Regions from separate parts of the Hoeflea sp. EC-HK425 genome, predicted to be linked through region 1. Evidence: predicted binding sites of a transcription regulator. Region 1 holds the regulator's gene; the other holds the start of a gene.
The links. The regulator PhoB, encoded in region 1, activates phosphate uptake and scavenging genes when phosphate is short. The targets are predictions, from matches to a motif close to TGTCATNNANCTGTCAT.
Positions count from the first base shown of each region.

Region 1 (7,834 bases):
CATCACCCTTTGTCTGGACGATCAGCTTGCCTTCGAACTTGAGCGAGGTGCCGAGCAGCACTGTAAGCGCGATGGCTTCGGCGAGCAGACGCGCAACCGGCTCGGGATAAGCATGCCGGCCGAGAATCGCGTCGATCATGGGGCCAAGCTGAACCGTCCGGCCACGCACATCGAGGCCGTCCACCTCGAACGGCAGGACGCGGTCGTCTCCGGCGAAGTCCTGTTCGCCAGGGGTCTGGATTTCGGTTTCCATCATCAATTCCGATTGTCTATCGTGTCACAGGGCACACATTGACCATTCAGGGTTGGCCGGTCAGGGCTGGCCGGTCCCACTTTTCAACCGGCCATATAGGTACTGATCGCTGAAAGCGCCAGAGGCGCTACAGAACGCCCATGCACCAGCGCATGATCGCCTTTTGCGCATGCAAGCGGTTCTCCGCCTCGTCAAACACCACCGACTGCGGCCCGTCCATCACACCGTCGGTGACTTCCTCGCCGCGATGAGCCGGGAGGCAGTGCATGAAGAGAGCATCCGGATTGGCCTTCTGCATCAGTGTTTCATTGACCTGGTAAGGCACGAAGATATTGTGGCCGCGCGCCTTGTGTTCCTGGTTCATCGACACCCAGGTGTCGGTGATAACGCAATCGGCACCGTTTACCGCGCGATCAGGATCGGCACTCATGTCGATTTCCGCGCCCTGCTTGCGGGCCCACTCGACGAATTTCGCCTCGGGTTCCGACCCTTCAGGCGTTGCGATCTGCATGCGGTACCCGAACTGCGCAGCCCCCTCGATGAGCGAATGGAGCACATTGTTGCCATCGCCCGTCCAGGCCAGCGTCTTGCCCTTGATCGGGCCGCGATGTTCCTCGAACGTCAGAATGTCGGCCATGATCTGGCAGGGATGCGTGTCGTCGGTCAGGGCATTGATGACAGGCACCGTGGCATGTTCGGCGAGTTCGAGCATACGGGAATGATCCAGCGTCCGGATCATGATGATGTCGACATAGCGCGAGAGAACCTTTGCCGTATCGGCAATGGTTTCGGCCCGACCGAGTTGCATCTCCGTTCCCGACAGGAACAGCGTCTCGCCACCGAGCTGCCGCATGCCGACATCGAAGGAGACACGAGTGCGTGTCGAGGGCTTCTCGAAGATCATGGCCAGCATCTTGCCAGCGAGTGGCTTGTCCGCTTCGGTCGCCGTCTTGGCGGATCGCGCCGCGTCGAGCATGGCACGCAACTCTCCGGCGCTGACGGCGGAGAGATCGAGAAAATGCCGGGTGCTGGCGGATGGGGTCTTGGTCATAAAATCCGGTCCGTTTAGTTGGCTGCACCGTTGCGGGACAGCATTTCGAGCGCGGCCTCTGTCTTTGCGAGCGCTTCGCGGGCTTCTTCGGCGGTCACGATCAAAGGCGGCAGCAAACGGACGACATTGTCGCCGGCCGGGACTGCCAGAAGATGCTCACTGCGCATCGCCGCAACCAGATCCGCATTGGATTTGGCACACTTGATACCGAGCATCAGGCCGGAGCCGCGGACGTCCGCAATCAAATCCGGATAGCGATCCTTGAGTGAAGCCAGTCCCTGCCTGAGCACCAGAGCAACATCATTGACGTGCGGAAGAAATCCATCGTCGAGAATGATATCCAGCACGGCATTGCCGACCGCCATGGCAAGCGGGTTGCCGCCATAGGTGGTGCCGTGGGTACCGAGCGTCATGCCGTCTGCCGCACTGGCCGTGGCCAGGCAGGCGCCAAAGGGAAAACCGCCGCCGATGCCTTTTGCCACTGCCATGATGTCCGGCTCAATGCCGGCCCATTCATGGGCGAACAACTTGCCGGTCCGGCCCACACCCGACTGAACCTCATCAAGGATCAGCAGGATGCCATGTTCATCGCACAGCTCGCGCAGGCCGCGCATGCATTCATTGGGCAGCGGACGGATACCGCCCTCGCCCTGCACCGGCTCGACCAGAATGGCGGCTGTTTCACTGGTAATCGCCGCCTTCAGCGCCTCATGATCGCCAAATGGAACCTGATCAAAGCCTTCAACCTTCGGCCCGAAGCCTTCGAGGTACTTTGGCTGGCCTCCGGCGGCAATCGTCGCCAGGGTCCGGCCGTGAAAGGCGCCCTCGATGGTGACTATGCGATAGCGCTCGGGCTGGCCATTGACGAAGAAATGACGCCGCGCGGTCTTGATGGCACACTCCAGCGCCTCGGCACCGGAATTGGTGAAGAAGACCTTGTCGGCAAAGGTCACTTCGGTCAGCCGTTGGGCGAGGCGGGACTGATCGGGGATCTCGTGCACATTGGATAGGTGCCAGAGACGATCGGCCTGGGCCTTGAGCGCCCCAACAAGATGCGGATGGGTGTGGCCAAGGGAATTGACCGCTATGCCGGCGGCAAAATCGAGATACCGCTCGCCCTCGGGTGTTTCCAGCCAGACGCCATGTCCGCGCTCGAACACGATCGGAACGCGGTTGTAAGTGTCATAAAGCGGCTTGGCTTCAGCCATGGCGCTTCTCTCCCCCTTCGAGAACGGACAATACGGCACCGCCCTTGCCTTGCGACCGCTACGGCGAGACAAGGCAGGGCATGCCGGAAAACCAAAATGCCGCCCTTTCCGGGGCGGCGTGGGCACTATTTACAATTAGGGCATGCCTGTCAATGAGACAGCAGGCGCGGCTCGGGCCACGGCGATCGCTCCGGTCATTCGCCCAAGCAGCCGGGGATATCACCCCCAAGTCAACGCTGAATGGTGAGAATTGATACCCACCTCCTAAGTTGGGGAAAACCGCAAAAAGGAATCAGCATGATTCGGCTGACTCTTGTCACGGAGTCCGCCGACCACTAAGTTGAAGGCATGAAATAGACGTTCGCGGCGGACACTATTCACCTCACTGTAACCGAGCGTTCGAGTTCCGGTCTTCCGGGGCGACGGTGAGGGATTCTGCCATCCCGGGATACGGGATACGGGGAGAGTATTGCATGAACTGGACTGATGAACGGGTTGAAAGACTCAAGAAACTCTGGGCGGACGGGCTCAGTGCCAGCCAAATCGCGGCTCAGCTGGGCGGCGTCAGCCGCAACGCGGTGATCGGCAAGGTGCACAGGCTCAACCTGCCCGGTCGCGCCAAGAGCGGCGGGCAGGCATCGGTGCGCACCAAGCGCACGACCGCGGCGCCGCGCGCACCGAATTATGCCGGGCGGACAGCAAGCCAGACGACAACCAGAACCGTCAGCCGATCGAGTGGCGGCGCAGCCCTGAAGCAGGATCTGGATGTCGTTGCATCGGAAGAGATCGACACCCGTCCGATGGAGGATGTGGTGGTGCCGATTTCGCGCCGGCTCTCGCTGGTGGAGCTTTCCGAGCGCACCTGCAAATGGCCGGTCGGTGATCCGCTGCAGGAAGGTTTTCACTTCTGCGGCAATGATTCCGGCGATTCCTCGCCCTATTGCGGCTATCACGCCAAGATGGCCTTCCAGCCGTCGAGCGAGCGCAAGCGCGCCCGCTGAATTGATATGCCTCTCACAGGCAAAAGGTTTGGATTACGAAAAAGCCCGGGTTGAAGCCGGGCTTTTTCGTTGGAGCTCTTGTCTGAGATGGCGGTAAATCCCGCGTCAGCCCTCGATCGAGTAGCCCGCGCCGCGAACGGTGCGGATGGTGTCGCGCATGCCGGAGAGATTGACCGCCTTGCGCAACCGGCCGACATGCACGTCGACCGTGCGCTCGTCGACATAGACATCATGACCCCAGACACCATCGAGAAGCTGGGCGCGGGAATAAACCCGGCCGGGTGAACTCATCAGGTATTCGAGAAGCCTGAACTCGGTCGGCCCCAGCTTGATGTCCCGGCCACGGCGCTTGACCCGGTGGGTTTCGCGATCGAGTTCGATATCGCCGACCTTGAGCAGGCTGGAAATGACTTCCGGACGGGCGCGGCGCAGCATGGCCCTGACACGGGCCAGCAGTTCGGGCGTCGAGAACGGCTTGACGACGAAATCGTCCGCACCCGTGGCCAGGCCACGAACCCTCTCGCTCTCCTCGCCACGTGCGGTGAGCATGATGATCGGCAACCGTTCGGTTTCGGGCCGGGCGCGCAGACGGCGGCACAACTCGATGCCGGAGATGCCCGGCAGCATCCAGTCGAGGATCAGCAGATCCGGAACCCGCTCCTGAAGTGCAATTTCAGCCTCGTCACCGCGCAGCACGGTGTCGACCTCGTAGCCTTCAGCTTCCAGATTGTAGCGAAGCAGCACCGAAAGTGCCTCTTCGTCCTCAACCACAGTAATACGTGGACTCATCGCCATGGGTCATGCACTCCGTAGCGCTCTCAGTCCGAACCCGGTGCGGGCGCGACCATGGTGGCGGTATCATCGTCCTTCGGCCGTTCGGCTGCCAGCTGCTCGCCGGTGGCCACGTAATAGACCGTCTCGGCGATATTGGTGGCGTGATCGCCGATCCGCTCAATGTTCTTGGCGCAGAAAAGCAGGTGGGTGCAGGCAGTGATGTTGCGCGGATCTTCCATCATGTAGGTCAGAAGTTCGCGGAACAGCGAAGTGTAGATCGCGTCGATCTCCTCGTCACGCTCGCGGATCGAATTGGCGAGATCGGGCGAACGGGTTGCAAAGGCGTCCAGCACTTCCTTGAGCTGAGTCAGAGCCAGTTCGGCCAGATGCTCGAGGCCGCGGACCAGCTTGCGCGGCTGGGCCATGGTGTGAACGGCGATCACCCGCTTGGCGATGTTCTTGCCCAGATCGCCGACCCGCTCAAGATCGGAGGCGATCCGGATCGAGCCGATGATCTCACGCAGATCCGAGGCCATCGGCTGGCGCTTGGCAATTACCAGAACTGCCTTGTCGTAGATTTCACGCTCGCCATTGTCGAGCAGCAGATCTTCGGAGATGACGCGCTGGGCTGAGCCGGTATCGGCATTGACCAGGGCCGCGACGGCGTCGGCAACCATGCGCTCGGCAATGCCGCCCATTTCCGACAGCCGGCGCGTCAGGAAACGAAGGTCATCATCATAAGAAGTGACTGTGTGTGCTTCGGGCATGGTTTGATCCTTCAATCCTGTAATCGTGACGCAAAAGGCAGTCGCATTAGCCGAAGCGGCCGGTGATGTAGTCCTGGGTCAGCTTGTTGTCGGGATTGGTGAACATCTTGTCGGTATCACCTTCCTCGACAAGATAGCCCAGATGGAACATCGCCGTGCGTTGCGATACACGGGCAGCCTGCTGCATCGAGTGGGTCACGATCACGATGGTGTAATTGACGCGAAGCTCGTCGATCAGTTCCTCGACCTTTGCGGTGGCGATCGGGTCGAGCGCCGAGCACGGCTCGTCCATCAGAATGACTTCAGGGCTTACGGCGATGGCGCGTGCGATGCAAAGCCGCTGCTGCTGGCCGCCCGACAGACCGGTGCCCGGCTCCTGCAGACGATCCTTGACCTCGTTGAAAAGGCCGGCCTTGATCAGGCTGCGCTCGACAACTTCGTCCATCTCCACGCGGGTCGAAACCTGGCCGTGAATGCGCGGTCCGTAAACGATGTTTTCGTAAATGGACTTGGGAAACGGGTTGGGCTTCTGAAAGACCATGCCGACGCGTGCCCGCAATTCCACGACATCGATCATCGGGGCGTAGATGTTTTCGCCGTCCAGCGTGACTTCGCCGTTGACCCGGCAGATATCGATCGTGTCATTCATCCGGTTAAGACAGCGCAGAAAAGTCGACTTGCCGCAGCCAGAGGGTCCGATGAGCGCCGTCACGCTGTTCTTGCGGACATCGAGATTGACATCAAAAAGCGCCTGCTTTTCGCCGTAGAAGACGCTGACGTCGGTGCCGCGCATCTTGATCGCGGATTCCTCGATGGCAGCATCAACCGCTTTTTCAGTCGCCGCTTCAGACATGATGTTCATCTCCGTCTTCCCTTCAACAGTTTCAGTATACTCAGGGCTTGGTTGATTCAAAGGTGACAGCCGGGTCCTACCAGCGGCGCTCAAAGCGTCGGCGCAACAGGATGGCGATGGCGTTCATGACGAGCAGGAAGATCAGCAGGACAATGATCGCGCCCGATGCCCGCTCGATAAAGGCCGGGTCGCCCCGCTGGGTCCAATTGTAAACCTGGACCGGCAGTGCGGCAGCCGGGTCGAAAAAGCCTTCGGGCGGCGCAGCAGGATACTCACGCACGAATGCCACCATGCCGATCAACAGCAATGGTGCCGTTTCACCCAGTGCCTGGGCCAGACCGATGATTGCTCCGGTCAGGATGCCGGGAGCCGCGAGCGGCAGCACATGGTGGAAAATGGCCTGCATTTTCGAAGCGCCAATTCCGAGCGCCGCGTCACGGATCGATGGTGGGACTGCCTTGAGTGCGGCGCGCGTGGCAATGATGATGGTGGGCAGCGTCATCAACGTCAGCACCAGAGCACCGACAATCGGAGCGGACTGCGGCAGGCCGACGAAATTGATAAACAGTGCCAGACCCAGAATACCGAACACGATAGAAGGCACAGCAGCGAGGTTTGCAATGTTGACTTCAATAAGGTCAGTCCACCGATTCTGCGGCGCAAACTCTTCAAGATAGATCGAGGCTGCGACACCGATTGGCAGCGACAAGGCCAACACTATCATCATCATGTAGGCAGATCCGAGAATGGCAACGCCGAGGCCAGCTGCTTCCGGCCGGGTGTCAGAGGCGTCAGGCGCGGTGAAGAAAGCCCAGTTGAAGCGAAGGTCCAGAATTCCGGCTTCCTTCAGCCTGTCGGCAAGAACCAGCTGCTCGGGCGAAATGTTGCGGTCGAGTGCCGCGCTTTCCATGGTCACCCTGCCCTTGAAGTAGCCGTCGATACGACCGGACGCGAGGAGATCGAAGGAAATCGTTTCGCCTATCTGGTCGGGGTTGGCCAGAATGAAGCGGCGCAGTTCAGCCGGGGCTTCCCCCGAAATGAGCGCAGCCGCTTCATTCGGGTTGACGCCTTCGGCCGCAAATCCGCGTTTGTCTAGCATGTCCTGCACAGCAGTCTTGATCAGAGGCTGGATCGTGAAAGTCGTGATCTTCTGCAGATCCTCTGGCGCGCGGTTGCCATTCTTGTCCAGCTTTGCAGGATCAAGATAAACGTCCAGGGCGATATAGGTCTGGTTGAAGGACGACAGACCGTTCGACAGGATCGATGCCATCAGTCCTACAAGCGCGAAAATACCAATTGCAACGGCCGCAAGGCCCATCATCCGGAAGCGCTTCTCCGCCGCATTGCGTTTGCGGGTACGCTCTCCAACATTCAAAAGCGAGCGTCCGGTGGTGCCAGCCCCGGCGGAATGATCGGCGGTGATTTCGGTCATTCGTATTGCTCCCGGTATTTGCGCACAATGTAGAGCGCCAGAACATTCAGGCCGAGCGTGAAGACGAACAGGGTCAGGCCAAGCGCGAAGGCCACAAGGGTCTCGGGGCTGGCAAACTCGGTGTCTCCGGTCAACTGGCTCACGATTTTCACGGTGACGGTTGTCATTGCCTCAAAGGGATTGAGGTCAAGGCGAGCCGCAGCCCCTGCCCCCATGACGACGATCATGGTTTCGCCGATGGCGCGGCTGGCAGCCAGCAGGAAAGCCCCGACAATTCCCGGAAGAGCGGCAGGGAGGATAACCTGCTTGATGGTTTCCGACTGGGTAGCGCCGAGGCCATAGGAACCATCGCGCATCGCTTGCGGCACAGCATTGATAATATCATCGGACAATGACGAGATGAACGGGATCAGCATGATGCCCATCACAAGGCCGGCGGTCATCACCGATGCTGACGACGTTCCAAGGCCCAGCGGCTGGGCTATCCAGTCGCGA
Region 1 is NZ_LR701572.1:3,346,908-3,354,741, forward strand. Features, by position in the region: gene SPHINGO391_RS18845 (Hsp33 family molecular chaperone) at 1-253, opposite strand, end outside; gene argF (ornithine carbamoyltransferase) at 381-1,304, opposite strand; gene SPHINGO391_RS18855 (aspartate aminotransferase family protein) at 1,319-2,512, opposite strand; gene SPHINGO391_RS18860 (GcrA family cell cycle regulator) at 2,986-3,513, shown strand; gene phoB (phosphate regulon transcriptional regulator PhoB) at 3,619-4,302, opposite strand; gene phoU (phosphate signaling complex protein PhoU) at 4,332-5,054, opposite strand; gene pstB (phosphate ABC transporter ATP-binding protein PstB) at 5,101-5,916, opposite strand; gene pstA (phosphate ABC transporter permease PstA) at 5,984-7,339, opposite strand; gene pstC (phosphate ABC transporter permease subunit PstC) at 7,336-7,834, opposite strand, start outside.

Region 2 (7,834 bases), 2.8 Mb from region 1:
CTTAAGAACCGCGAAGGCTATGGCGAAACCAGCGCGCAGAAGCTGTTCGACGCGATTGATGCGGCGCGCACGGTTGCGCTGGACCGGCTGATCTTCTCGCTCGGCATCCGCCACGTCGGCGAACAGACCGCCAAGACGCTGGCGCGGGCCTATGGCGACTGGGCCTCGGTGCATGAGGCCGCGCTTGCGATTGCTGGCGGCGACAAGGCAGCCATCGAGGAGATGGACGCACTCGATGACATTGGTCCGGCGGTGGTGGAGGCCATCGGCCGCTTCTTCGGCGAGCCACACAATATCGGGATGGTGGACAGGCTCACCGAGCAACTCACGATCCTTGAAGCCGAAAAACCGGCGCAGGATTCCCCCGTCGCCGGCCTCACCGTCGTCTTCACCGGGGCGCTCGAGAAGATGACCCGCGACGAGGCCAAGGCGATGGCCGAACGGCTCGGCGCCAAGGTGGCGGGCTCTGTGTCGAAGAAGACCGACATCCTGGTGGCCGGCCCCGGCGCAGGATCCAAGCTTGCGAAAGCCCAGGAACTCGGCGTGCGCACCATGGACGAGGACGGCTGGTTCGAACTGGTCGGGTAGGGCGGCACTCTCCAATCGAACTCTCGGCGCTGGCCGCGGCGTGCCGGCGCTTCCTGTTCGTGGCGGGATGCCAACCCGGACGTGACAGCTGTGGCCGGAGATTGGTTCTTTAGAACTTGCAGTTCTGCTTAACGGCTTTTTGACACCCCTCGACCCATGATCAAGGCTGAGGGTTGGGACAAGACCCCGGGCGGAGCTGTTTGATGGACTATCCGAAAAATGCGACCGTGAAAGACGCCGACACCTGGAGGCGGGCTCTGGAAGTTGCGGGCCTGGGCGTCTGGGACTGGGATCTCAGGACAAACGTCACCCAGTATTCCGAGTCCTGGTGTCAAATGCTCGGATATCGACGCAAGGAGCTTCCAGCCAAGGAGGATCTGTTTCTTCTGCTGGTTCATCCGGAAGATCGCGCACGCGCAATCGAAAGCGGTGACCGGCATCTGGCCGGCAAGTGTGACAGCATCGAGACCGAGCTGCGGCTCCAACACAAGGATGGCCGCTGGGTCTGGGTGCTGGACAGGGGCGCCATTGTCGAACGGGACGAGGACGGACGTCCAACAAGAGTGATGGGTGTTCAGACCGACATTACTCAACAGAAAGAGGCCGAGCGAGACGCGAGCCTGACGAATGAGCGGTTCAAGCTTGCCCTTGCGGCCTCAGAGACCGGCATCTGGCATTTCGACGTGGGGCGCGAGGGAAGTTTCTGGGATGCCAAGACCTGCGAGATATTCGGGCTGGAGTCCCGTTCCCGAGAGATCGACAGCCACACCTGGGAGAGTTTCCTCCACCCCGAGGACAAGCTTGACGCGGAGCGCCAGCATATGGCGGCTATCTACAAGAACGAGGTGGTGAAGATCCCCTACCGGATCGTCAGGAAGGATGGCGAAGTCCGCCATGTGGAGACACTGGCAAAGTCCCTGCAGAGCCAAGGAAGCGCCGGATATCTGGTCGGTACGATCAAGGATGTCACCGAGGAGATCAGGGCCGCGCGCGCGCTCTACGCCGAAAAGGAGCGGTACCAGATCACCCTGGGGGCGATCAGCGATTCCGTGATCAGCACGGATGTCTCTGGGGTGATAAATTTCGCCAATCCGTCCGCGCTGGGGATGCTGTCGGTGGACCATGACGCTTTGATAGGCTCGAACATCTTCCGATTGTTCCGAAACGATGCAGCGATACAGAGTGTCGATCTGGATTGCGGGGATGACTTCAAGAACGGCGTGACCCTGGAAATCTATTCCGAACTGTACCGGTGCAAAAGCCGTCCCATCCTCTCCGCTTCGGGTGACAGCTGTGGCAATGTCTACACGTTCCAGAACATTTCGGAGGAAACGCGCCGGCAGCAGCAACTGGCCTATGCGGCCCATCATGATGCGCTGTCCGGGCTGTACAACAGGATTGCCTTTGACGGCGCGCTGGAAAAGGCCATTGCGAATGTAGCGACGACGGCTTTTGCCATCCTCTATCTGGATCTCGACCACTTCAAGGCGCTCAACGACTTTGCCGGTCATGCTGCCGGAGATGAAGCATTGAAGGCGATCGCTGCCAGCGTCGCCGATATCCTCCCCGAAAAGGCGATCTTTGCGCGTCTGGGCGGTGATGAGTTCGCCATACTGGTCTTTGGGACCGAGCGGGAGGAGCTCAAGAGAATAGCCGGCGAGACGATCGCTGCCGTGCAGGCGATTGATCTTGGCTACCGTGTCGGTGGTCCTCGCCTGGGATGCAGCATAGGCATCACCATCGTCAGCGATCCCTTCATTTCTGCTTCAGACGCGCTGGCGCAGTCGGATGACGCCTGTTACGCCGCCAAGTCTTCGGGACGAAACCGGGTCTCGTTTTTCAGTGAAGGCAAATCCAGGGCGACTTCGGGACTCTCCGCCGCACGTGAGGTCGCTGACCTGACGGAAGCGCTTGAGGAAAACAGGTTGATCCTGTTCGGCCAGGAGATTCAGTCAATCGAGCATTCCGGGCAACAGTGCGGGCGATTGGAGATCCTGGCAAGGTTGAGGGCGCGCGATGGCCGTATTGTCGGCCCGGATGGGTTCATTCCTGCCGCTGAACGCTTCGGGATGGCTCCGGTCCTCGACAGATGGATCTTCCGGAAAGCGCTTGCGGACCACGGTCCTCTGCTCAAGAAGCTGGATCTGAAAATCGGATTCAATCTGTCGGCTCAGACCCTGAGCGACCCAAGCCTCTGGTCCTTCATTCACGATGCCGCTCGTGAACATGGGACCGAGTTGTCACAGATCGCGTTCGAAATTACCGAAACGGCTGCTGTCACCAGTTTCGAGACCGCAAGCCGTTTTGTTCGCAGGGCGCGAGACCACGGATGCATGGTCTCGCTTGACGATTTTGGCTCGGGACTTTGCTCGTTCGACTATCTGCGCCGGTTTCCCATCAATTGCATCAAGATCGATGGCGCATTCGTTGAAAAAATTGTCGACAGCACCGTCGACAGGGCGATCATTGCCGCCGTCGTGGAGCTGGCCAGAAACCTTGGTTTTAATGTCGTGGCCGAGAAAATCGAGAATGAGGACATCATCACGCAGTTGCGCAAGCTGGGTGTGACACATGGCCAGGGCTTCCATCTGCATCGCCCGGAACCGCTGGACGACTATGTGACGCGTCGTTTGGGCTCGACGGAGCGACTGCAACAAGAAAGAAGGATCGCCTGAAGCCTTCGCACAGGCTTTCGGTTCAAGACGGGCGCCGACACGCGCGCACCGGCCGTTCTGTGCTGTCCGAGCCTGTTTGCCGGCCGCGGGGGTGTCTCAGACCAGCACAGCCCGCAACACCACGAAGATCACGCCAGACAGCACCGCGGCAGCCGGCACGGTGATCACCCAGGCGGCGATGATCTGCAGGAAGTGGGAGCGGCGGACGAGCTTGCGGCGGCGCTGATCGGCGAGGCGGGTGTTGCCGGCTTCGTCGCCGGACTTGTTGATCTTGTGACGGGCGACATAATCGGCCCTGCGGGTCGATTTCTCGGTGTACCATTCGCGGAAAAAGCCGACGCCGAAGACGGCGCCGACGGCGATATGGGTGGAGCTGACCGGAAGGCCGAGCCAGGAGGCGATGATCACGGTGATTGCCGCCGACAGCGCCACGCAATAGGCGCGCATGGGGTTGAGCTTGGTGATCTGGTTGCCGACCATGCGGATCAGCTTCGGGCCAAACAGCAACAGCCCGAGCGAGATGCCGACGGCGCCAACCGCCATCACCCAGAGCGGGATCACCACCTTGGGCGCGACTTCGCCAAGTTCGGCGGTGTGCACGATCGCGGCCAGTGGACCAACCGCATTGGCCACGTCATTGGCGCCGTGGGCGAAGGAGAGCAGGGCTGCCGAGAAGATCAGCGGCAGGCCGAAGAGTTTGCGCAGGGACTGGTTGCGGTTTTCCAGACCTTGGGCCTGGCGCGCAATCAGCGGTCTCGCGCCGAGCCAGCTCAGCACCGCAACGCCAAGCCCGATCAGCAGCGCCATTTCGAACGGGATGGCAACCAGTTTCTTGACGCCCTTGAGCGCCAGATAGGTGGCAAAGACGCCGGACATGACAGCAATCAGCACCGGCACCCAACGCCGGGCGGCGGCGATCTTGTCGTCCTGGTAGATGATGGCGGTCTTGATGAAGGCGAGGAAGGCGGCGGCGATCAGGCCACCCATGAAGGGCGAGATCACCCAGCTTGCGGCAATCGAGGCCATGGTCGGCCAGTTGACGGCGTCGACGCCGGCGGCGGCAATGCCCGCGCCCATGACGCCGCCGACAATCGAGTGGGTGGTGGAAACCGGCGCGCCGAGCCAGGTGGCGAGATGGATCCACATGGCGGCCGAAACAAGGGCCGCCATCATCGCGGAGATGAAGACGTTGGGATCGGAGACCGCGACCGGGTCGATGATGCCCTTGGAAATGGTCGAGACCACGTCGCCGCCGGCAATCAGCGCGCCGGCGCTTTCGAAGACCGCCGCAATGGCCAGCGCCACGCCGAGTGTCATCGCCTGTGATCCGACCGCCGGACCGACATTGTTGGCCACGTCATTGGCGCCGATGTTGAGCGCCATGTAGGCGCCGATCATGGCGGCGGCGATGATGGTCACCGCGCCGGGATGGCCGGTGACGAAGACCGCGGCAATGATGGCGCACAGGAAGATGAAGACGATCGCAAGACCCGGCGTGACGAAGCCGCGATTGAGAAGGCCGGTGGCCTCCTCCATCGTCGCGAACTTGTCGAGATCCTTGTCGAGGGTGGGCTTGCGGTAGGTGTCAGCCATGCGAGGTGATGCTTCCCGTTTTCCGGTGCGGATCCGGCGTCGGCCGAATGTGACAGTTCTGTGACTGCCGTCGATGAAGGTCCCGGCGGGTTCCGTCAAGCCGCAGCCCGGGCGTTTCAACGGATATTCATGCTTTTTGCCGATTTGAAGGCCGGCTTGGTGCTGTTTCTAGCGGCTGACGCCGATCTGCGTGCAGACGGCACTTCTTGTTATCCGCAACCAAAGCGCCGATAAGTCCCGGGCGATTGCTTTCGCATCGGTTGCCATGATCATCTGCCTTGGGCGAGGAGACACCATGTCCAGACTGTTCGAAGAACTCGACTACCGTCCGACGCCGATCGGGGCACTGGTGCTCAGGCGCAGGCACGAGGCGCGGCTCGGGGTCGACGTTCTCGAGATCAAGCTCGGCGACGAGCATCTGATGTCGGACCTGTTTACCGCGTCCGAGATTGCGTTGGCTCAACTGGGGCTGGCGGCCTGCGAAGGCGAGGGGCTCGACGTGGTGGTCGGCGGGTTGGGGCTTGGTTACACCGCCAGGGCGGCGCTCGACGAGCCGCGGACGGGATCCCTGATCGTCGTCGAATATCTCGAGGCGGTGATCGACTGGCACCAGACCGGCCTGCTGCCACTCGGACCCGAGCTTGTCGCCGATCCGCGCTGCCGGCTGGTGGAGGGGGATTTCTTCGCGATGGCCCGCAGCGAAGCCGGGTTCGACCCGGAGGCTCCGGGCCGCCTGTTTGACGCGATCCTGCTCGACATCGACCATTCCCCGGATGCGTTGCTTGATGCGCGCAGCGAGAGCTTCTACCAGCCCGAGGGCCTTCACAAGCTTGCCGCGCATCTCAAACCCGGCGGGATGTTCGGCCTGTGGTCGGACGAGCGGACCGACGATGCGTTTACCGGCCGGCTCTCAGCCGTGTTTGCACACGCCTGGGCCGAACCGGTGACATTTCACAATCCGTTGCAAGACAAGCCATTCACTCAGACGGTCTATCTGGCGCGCAAATCATCAGGCTGAAAAACCTGGCATGCCTGCCCAAGCTAGTTTGGGCTCATCGCCTCGCGCACCTTCTCGCGGGCTTCGGCGACGGCGCGGACCAGTTCGCTGGAAGCCTTGCCGCGTTTCTGGACAAGATAGGCGTCCATGCGCGCTTCGAGATCCCTCAGCCTTTCGGTTTTTTCGTCAGATTTCGAGTGAGAATCGTCCCACATGAGAAACATTGGTTTCCTCCGGTTGAATTGAATTACGACTGGGATGACATCTGGCGGCGGGAGCCCACCAGGATGCGTTCGTAACGGCTGATCTGATCGCGAAGCTTCAGGCGCATCTTCTTGAGGATCTTGACGCGGATGGTGTCGGGCCTGGGGCGTGAATGTTCAGCGTCAATCTTGGCCTCAAGAATTCCGTGCCTGGTGCGCAGTGCATTCAGTCGTGCGATCATGAACTTCTCCTGTGCTTGGTTACAACACCAAGATGGGAAGGATCGCTTGATAGTTCAAATCGATTGTTTATATGTCACTCATAGATTTTCTCTATGAGGTTGCCTTGTCCTATCGCCCCAGCCATCGCCAGCTGCAGTATTTTGTCGCCGTCGCACAGAAGGGGCACTTCCTCGAGGCCGCCCGGGCCTGCAATGCCTCGCAACCGACGCTTTCAACGCAGCTCAAGCTTCTCGAAGACCAGCTCGGCGTGGTTCTGATCGAGCGGGGCGGCGCAACAGCGGTTCCGACCGCGGCGGGCGCCCGGCTTCTGCCGCTTGCCAGGACGATCCTGTCCGGTCTCGACGAGTTCGTCGAAATGGCCAGCGTGGATGCGGACAATCTCGGCGGGCTGGTCCGGCTCGGCGTTGCGCCGACATTCGGACCTTATTTCCTGCCGCATTACCTGCCGCAACTTCACAGGCTGTATCCGGCACTGGAGATCTATATCCGCGAGGATCGCCCGAACACTCTCGAGAGTGACCTGAGAGACGGCAAGCTCGACTGCATCATGACGCCGATGCCGCTTGCCACCGAGGGGTTTGATGCGATGCCGTTCTGCGTCGAGAAGATCTTCCTCGGTGTTCCGAACGAACACCCGATCGCCGATCGCCGGAGCATCGGTACCACGGACCTTGCTGGCGAGAAGCTGCTGACCCTCGGCCGGGGCCACCGGCTGTTCGAGCAGGTGTTGAGGCTGTGTGATGTCAGCGGGGCGCAGATGCGAAGCGACTATGAGGGAACAAGCCTCGATGCCCTGCGCCAGATGGTGTCTATTGGAATGGGGCTTTCGCTGTTCCCGAGCGCCTATGTCAGTTCCGAATTCGAGCGTGAAACAGGGATCACACTCTTCGAATTGTCCGATCTGCCGCTTGACCGGCAGATCGGCCTGGCCTGGCGCAGAAATTCTGTCCGGTCGGATCATTTCCGGCTCTTGTGCGAAGAAGCGCGGAAAGCTGTTTCCATGATGTCCGTCAAAGGGATGACAACCGCCTGACCACGGTCTGGCAGCAAAGGTTAACATCCGACTGCGAAGTGTTTCAGTAAGCGCTTAAGTGGGACTTAAGCCGGCTCGTGCTGGTATCGCCGGAAAACGGACAGTGGCCAAATGGCCCCAAGCGGCGAAGACAGATCTCCATGATGATGATTCTCGACTGCGTGGTCGACAAGCACAATATCTGGCTGGTTGTTGTGGCGGCCATCGTTTGCGCAGCGGGCTCCTGGGCAATCATCTGCCTGTTCGAGCGGGCGTCACGCACAACCGGGATGCAGCGGGCGGGATGGCATTTTCTGACCGCCGTGGCGGCCGGCGCAGCGATCTGGTGTACCCACTTCATTGCCATGCTGGCCTATCAGCCTGGCGCGCCGGTGTCTTTCGATCCGCTGATGACAATCATCTCGCTGCTTGTCGCCATAGTCGGGGCTGGGTCGGGCTTTCTCTTGGCGGCCAGCGGCACAAGGCGTCATGCGCCGGCACTTGGCGGTGCAATGGTCGGCAT
Region 2 is NZ_LR701572.1:588,812-596,645, forward strand. Features, by position in the region: gene ligA (NAD-dependent DNA ligase LigA) at 1-588, shown strand, start outside; gene SPHINGO391_RS05675 (EAL domain-containing protein) at 792-3,263, shown strand; gene SPHINGO391_RS05680 (inorganic phosphate transporter) at 3,360-4,856, opposite strand; gene SPHINGO391_RS05685 (spermidine synthase) at 5,152-5,874, shown strand; gene SPHINGO391_RS05690 (hypothetical protein) at 5,898-6,077, opposite strand; gene SPHINGO391_RS05695 (YdcH family protein) at 6,101-6,298, opposite strand; gene SPHINGO391_RS05700 (LysR substrate-binding domain-containing protein) at 6,370-7,332, shown strand; gene SPHINGO391_RS05705 (bifunctional diguanylate cyclase/phosphodiesterase) at 7,473-7,834, shown strand, end outside.
Region 2: a site for PhoB is predicted at 4,906-4,922, ahead of SPHINGO391_RS05680 (inorganic phosphate transporter). Genes of this name have one in related genera too.